Acuticoccus sp. I52.16.1: one gene and its partner. The protein of the gene in region 1 interacts with the protein of each later gene in a pairwise test. Links are inferred from orthologs where the notes say so. Each region holds a gene or a part of one and is shown in the gene's direction. Other genes may lie near its edges.

Evidence for each region.
Region 2: the proteins of hflK (region 1) and ftsH interact in binary tests that used the Escherichia coli proteins (3 or more experiments, as listed by UniProt). The link is inferred for Acuticoccus sp. I52.16.1 from one-to-one orthologs.

Annotation. Positions count from the first base shown.
Region 1 is NZ_CP094828.1:4,503,636-4,506,765, forward strand. What follows is about bases 4-2,817. They hold hflK (FtsH protease activity modulator HflK), read left to right. Parts: upstream 4-708; coding sequence 709-1,926; downstream 1,927-2,817. Other genes in these bases: MRB58_RS20275 (thymidylate synthase), read left to right, coding at 4-62; MRB58_RS20280 (dihydrofolate reductase), read left to right, coding at 59-559; MRB58_RS20290 (SPFH domain-containing protein), read left to right, coding at 1,926-2,817. Also shown: more of MRB58_RS20275, read left to right, coding at 1-3; more of MRB58_RS20290, read left to right, coding at 2,818-3,130.
Region 2 is NZ_CP094828.1:2,039,767-2,043,059, forward strand. What follows is about bases 253-3,229. They hold ftsH (ATP-dependent zinc metalloprotease FtsH), read left to right. Parts: upstream 253-766; coding sequence 767-2,692; downstream 2,693-3,229. Other genes in these bases: tilS (tRNA lysidine(34) synthetase TilS), read left to right, coding at 253-629; MRB58_RS09130 (mismatch-specific DNA-glycosylase), read left to right, coding at 2,842-3,229. Also shown: more of tilS, read left to right, coding at 1-252; more of MRB58_RS09130, read left to right, coding at 3,230-3,293. UniProt on the Escherichia coli protein: Acts as a processive, ATP-dependent zinc metallopeptidase for both cytoplasmic and membrane proteins. Plays a role in the quality control of integral membrane proteins.

The DNA of each region.
Region 1 (3,130 bases):
AGCACATCCAGGTGCGCGGCTACGACCCGCACCCGGCGATCAAGGCTCCGGTCGCGGTGTGAGTTTGCGGGGCGAGGGCGCGGCCGCGTCGATCATCATGGTGGCGGCGGTGGCGCGCAACGGCGTGATCGGCCGCGACGGTGACCTGCCCTGGCGCATCCCCTCGGACTTGAAGCATTTCAAGGCGTTGACCCTGGGGCGCACGGTCGTCATGGGGCGTCGGACCTGGGAAGAGCTGGGCAAACCGCTGCCGCGGCGGCGCAACCTCGTCGTCACCTCGCGCACGATAGAGGGGGTGGAGACGGTGCCCTCGCTGCCGGCCGCGCTGGCGGCGGCGCGGGGCCCGGTGGCGCTGATCGGCGGCCACGCGATCTACGCCGAAGGCATGGACCATGCCGACGAGATTCACCTCACCCGCGTGGACGGCGCGCCCAACGGCGACACGGTGTTTCCGGCGATCGATCCGGCACGGTTCCGACGGGTCGCCACGGTGCCCGGGGAGAGGGGACCGCGAGATGAGTATGGATTCCAATTCGAAACCTACGTAAGGTTGTCGTGACCGGCTTGATTGCGACTGCGGTCTCCCTCGGCCTATAAGGGCACGCGCAGGGCGCGCGTTTCGCCGCGTTTGCGGAGAAGATCAGCATCATTATGTGCGCTTAGGGCTTCGCGCCCGGCATCAAGGCAGAGGCGGCAGAGGGAGCAAGAATGCCCTGGAATAACCAGTCGGGCGGTAAGGGCGGTGGTCCTTGGGGGGGTGGCGACGGCCCGTGGGGTAACGGACCGAACCGGCCCAACAACCCATGGGGCAACGGCCCGCAGCGTGGCGGCGGACAGGATCCGCAGAATTCGCCCGACCTCGAGGAGCTGCTCCGCCGCAGCCAGGACCGGCTGAAGCGGGTCTTTCCGGGCAGGCGCGGCGGCGGCGGGCCGGGGGGCGGCGGCGGTGGCCCGTCGCTCGGCGGCATCGGTGCGCGCGGCATCGCCCTGGCGGCGATCGTCGTGGCGGTGATCTACGGCCTGACCGGCATCTACACGGTCCGCCCGGGCGAGGTCGGCGTCGAGTTGGTGCTCGGCCGCCATGTCGGCAACACCATGCCGGGCCTCAACTACAATGTCCCATACCCGTTCGGTGAGGTCTTTACGCCGGACGTGCTGCGCATCCGCGAGCTCGTCATCGGCACGCGCGGCAACGGGCGCGGCGCCACGACCGACGTTCCCGCCGAAAGCCTGATGCTGACCGGCGACGAGAACATCGTCGACATCGACTTCAAGGTGCAGTGGCAGATCAACCGCGACCATCCGGCCAACTTCCTCTTCAACATCGAGGATCCGGAAGGCACGGTGAAGCAGGTCGCCGAAAGCGCGATGCGCGAGGTCGTCGGCCGGCGCAACATCCAGCCGATCCTGACCCAGGAGCGCCAGCAGATTCAGCTCGCCGTGCAGCAACTGATGCAGCAGACGCTCGACGAGTATCAGGCCGGCATCACCATCACCCAGGTGCAGATGCAGAAGGTCGACCCGCCCGAGCAGGTGATCGACGCCTTCCGCGACGTCCAGGCCGCCCGCGCCGACCAGGAGACCGCGCAGAACCGCGCCGACGCCTACGCCAACGAGGTCGTGCCGGAGGCCCGCGGTGAGGCGGCGCAGATCGTCGAGCAGTCACAGGCCTATCGCGATCAGGTCGTCGCCGAGGCGACCGGTCAGGCCGACCGCTTCCTCTCCGTGTACGAGGAATATGCCAAGGCGCCCGAGGTGACGCGCCAGCGCATCTACCTGGAGACGCTGGAACGCGTGTTCTCCAAGACCGACAAGATCATCATCGATCAGGGTGCGGGCTCCGGCGTCGTGCCGTATCTTCCGCTCGACCGTATGAACCGCGCTCCGAGCACGACCACCAACTCGAACGCGCAGGGGAATCGTTGATGCGTGCCGGTCTCGTCGTTTTCGCCATCGTCGTCGTCGCGGCGGTGGTGGCCGCGCTCAACGCACTCTTCATCATCAACCCGACGCAGCAGGCGCTGGTCCTGCAATTCGGTCAGGTGAAGAACACCATCCGTGAGCCCGGCCTCAATGTGAAAGTGCCGTTCATTCAGGACGTGATGATCCTCGACAAGCGGATCCTCGACCTCAACGTCCCGGCGCAGGAAATCATCGCCGCCGACCAGAAGCGCCTCGTGGTGGACGCGTTCATGCGCTACCGCATCCGCAACCCGGTCGAGTTCTTCCAGACGGTGAACAACGTCAACGAAGGCTCGCAGCGTCTCAACACCTTCGTCCAGGCCTCGCTGCGGGCCGTCCTGGCCGACGCGACCTTCACCGACATCGTGCGCGACAATCGCCCTGATCTGATGCAGCGCATCAAGCAGGACGTGGCGGCGCGTGCGGAGGCGATCGGCGTCGAGATCATCGACGTGAAGATCCGCCGTGCGGATCTGCCGGAGGCCAACTCCGCGGCGATCTATCGGCGGATGCAGACCGAGCGCGAGCAGGAAGCGCGCGAGATCCGCGCCCAGGGCGCCGAGGCGGCCCGCCGCATCGAGGCGGCCGCGGACCGCACCGCGACGGTGCTGCGCGCCGAGGCACGGCGTCAGTCCGAGCAGATCCGAGGCGAGGGCGACGCGAAGAAGAGCGCCATCTTCGCCGCCGCGTTCTCGCTCGATCCGGACTTTTTCGACTTCTACCGCTCGATGCAGGCCTACGAACAGGGTCTGAGCGCACAGGATACGCGCCTCGTGCTGTCGCCGGACACGGACTTCTTCCGCTATCTCGGCGACCCGCGCGGCGCACCGCGTCGCGGCGGCGTCAACGAGGGTCTGGCGGCGACGCCGCGGGCCGCCGCCCCCGCCGGCGAGGCCGAGCCCGACGGCGAGGCCGCGCAGGGCGAGGCGCCGGATGCCGGGGTGATCGTCGAGGAAGAGGTCGAGCCGCAAGCCGCGCTCGACGACGAGGAGAGCCGAGCCAAGGCCGAGGGCGTGCGCCAGCAGATCGAGGAGATCGCCGGCGACGTCACCGCGGTGGAGCCGGTCGTCGGCACGTCGGCCCTGTCGGCCGACAGTGGCGACATCGGCGCGGCCCTGCAGCAGGAGTCGGAGGCGACGGCGACGGGCGAAGACACCGACGCCGGCGG
Region 2 (3,293 bases), 2.5 Mb from region 1 along the record:
TCGCCCCGGAGCTGGAGCGCGCCGGGCTCTCGACCACGCGTCTCGCCGCCACGGCGACGCACCTCGCCCGCGCCAGCGACCTGGTCGACACCCTCGCCGCCGAGCTCCTCGCCCGGGCCGCGCGGCGCCGCCGCACGGGCGCCACGGTCATCGCGCCGGCGCCGTGGTTCGCAGCGCACGAGGAGGTACGGCTGCGCGCGTTCGCCGAGGCGCTTCGCAGCACCGGCGGCCTCACGCACCCGCCGCGCTTCGCCACGCTGGCCGCGGCGGATGCGGCGCTGCGTCGCGGGGAGGCGACGACGCTGGGCCGCTGCCGCGCCGTTCCGCACGGTGCGTCGCTGGCGCTGTGGCGCGAGGCACGGGGGATCGAGGCGATCGCGGTAGCTCCCGGAGGCCGCGGCGTGTTCGACGGACGCTACGCCGTCGCGCTGCGGGCGAGCGCGCCCGAAGTGCGCGTCGCGGCGGCCGGGCCCGCGGGCCGCGCGTGGGCCGCACGGGACGAGGTCGGCGCCGCGGCCGAGACGATGCCGGCGGTTTTCGTGGCCGGCGCCCTGGTCGCGTTGCCGACGCTGGGCGTGCGTCGGCGCGACTGGCCCGCAAACGCGGCGATCGTGCGGCCCTTGCGTTGAGGTGCGCTCTTTGGTCCACTGGCTTCCATAACCGCCAAGTAGTTGGCACCAGACCCCGAAGTTCCTATGTTGTTGGCAGTCTCCGAGGGGTCGCCGAGCCGCTCGCGCGCCAGTGTTGGTGCCAATCAAGGTATGTCATGAGCAACCATTTCCGCAATTTCGCCCTGTGGGTGGTGATCGCGCTGCTGCTGATCGCGTTGTTCCAGCTGTTCCAGAATCCGGGCCAGCGGACCAACACGTCGGATATCTCGTTCTCGCAATTCTTGACCGAGACCCGGCAGGGCAACGTGCGCGCCGTCACGATCCAACAGCGCGATATTACAGGAACGTACAATTCGGGCGGCCGCTTCTCGACCTACGCCCCCGAAGGCGCCAACAATTATATCGACACGCTGGACGCCCAGGGCGTCACCATCCGGGCCGAGCCGCCGAACGACGGGATCTCCATCTGGGGCATCCTGGCGACGTGGTTCCCCATGCTCCTCATCCTGGGCATCTGGCTGTTCCTGATGCGGCAGATGCAGGGCGGCGGCGCAGGCAAGGCGATGGGCTTCGGCAAGTCCAAGGCCAAGCTCCTCAACGAGGCGCACGGCCGCGTCCTGTTCGAGGACGTCGCCGGCGTCGACGAGGCGAAGGAAGACCTGCAGGAAATCGTCGACTTCCTGAAGGACCCGTCCCGCTTCCAGAAGCTCGGCGGCAAGATCCCCCGCGGCGTCCTGCTGGTCGGCCCTCCGGGCACCGGTAAGACGTTGCTCGCCCGCGCCATCGCCGGCGAGGCGAACGTGCCCTTCTTCTCCATCTCGGGCTCCGACTTCGTCGAGATGTTCGTCGGCGTCGGCGCCAGCCGCGTGCGCGACATGTTCGAGCAGGCGAAGAAGAACGCCCCCTGCATCATCTTCATCGACGAGATCGACGCCGTCGGCCGCCATCGTGGTGCGGGCCTGGGCGGCGGCAACGACGAGCGCGAGCAGACCCTCAACCAGCTCCTCGTCGAGATGGACGGCTTCGAGGCGAACGAGGGCATCATCCTCATCGCCGCCACCAACCGTCCGGACGTGCTCGACCCCGCGCTGCTGCGTCCGGGCCGGTTCGACCGCCAGATCGTCGTCCCCAATCCGGACCTCGTCGGCCGCGAGAAGATCCTGAAGGTCCACGTGCGCAAGGTGCCGCTGGCGCCGGACGTGAACCTCAAGACCCTCGCCCGCGGCACGCCGGGCTTCGCCGGTGCGGACCTCGCCAACCTCGTCAACGAGGCGGCGCTGCTGGCCGCGCGCCGCAACAAGCGCCTCGTCACCCACCAGGAGTTCGAGGACGCCAAAGACAAGGTGATGATGGGTGCCGAGCGCCGCACCCTCGTCATGACCGAGGACGAGAAGAAGCTGACCGCCTACCACGAGGCGGGCCACGCCCTCGTCGCGCTGCACATGCCGGCGTCCGATCCGATCCACAAGGCGACCATCATCCCCCGCGGCCGTGCGCTCGGCATGGTGATGCGCCTGCCGGAGCGGGACCAGATCTCGCTGACCCGCGCCAAGTGCAAGGCGGACCTCGCCGTCGCCATGGGCGGCCGCGTCGCCGAAGAGCTGATCTTCGGCCACGAGAAGGTGACCTCCGGCGCCTCGGCCGACATCAAGATGGCGACCAAGCTCTCCCGCGCGATGGCGACGCAGTTCGGCATGTCGGACGAGCTGGGGCCGCTCCTCTACTCGGAGAACGAGGACGAGGTGTTCCTCGGCCACTCCGTCGCCCGCAGCCAGAGCGTGTCGGAGAAGACGCAGGAGCTGGTCGACTCGGAGGTGAAGCGCTTCGTGAATGACGGCTACGAGACCGCGATGGCCGTCATCAAGACCAATCTCGACGATCTGCACACCGTCGCCAAGGGCCTGCTCGAGTACGAGACGCTGACCGGCGAAGAGATCCGCGACCTCATCAAGGGCAAGCCCCCGGTCCGCGAGAGCGCCGACGACGACACCCCGCCGCGGGCGTCCACCGTCCCGCCCACGGGCGCGCCCAAGCCCCGTCCGCCCGCCAACGAGGGTGGCTGGGAACCGCAGCCGTCCTGACGGCATCGCGACGACGACATCACGGCCGCCTCCCCAGGCGGCCGTTTTCGTGCAGATGCCCCGGCGACCTCGAACCGGAGCGCAGCCCGGCGCCGCGAGCTCGCCACGGCCTGCTTCTGGGCCGGCGGCCCATCTGGTAGCGTGGCGGGATGCCTGCACCTGCGCCTGCCCCTCGCTTCGGCCCACTGCCGCCGGACCATGTGCCGGACCTTCTCGGACCTGACCTTCGCGTGGTGTTCTGCGGGACCGCGCTCGGCCGCGTTTCGGCGCAGAAGCGGGCCTATTATGCCCACCCCGGCAATCTCTTCTGGCGCACCCTGCACGCCACGGGGCTGACGCCCATCCGCCTCGCGCCGGCCGACTGGCCACGCCTCGTCGAATGGGGCATCGGCCTCACCGACGTGTGCAAGGCCCACTTCGGCAACGACGCCGAACTCCCCGCCGGCGCGTTCGATACACACGCCCTGCGCGCCAAGATCGAGCGGCACGCACCGCGGATCCTCGCCTTCACCTCCAAGACCGCCGCGGCCGCCGTCCTCCAGCGCCCCACCGGTGCCGTCCCCCTCGGCGCCCAGCCCGAGAGGATCGGCGCGACGCGCCT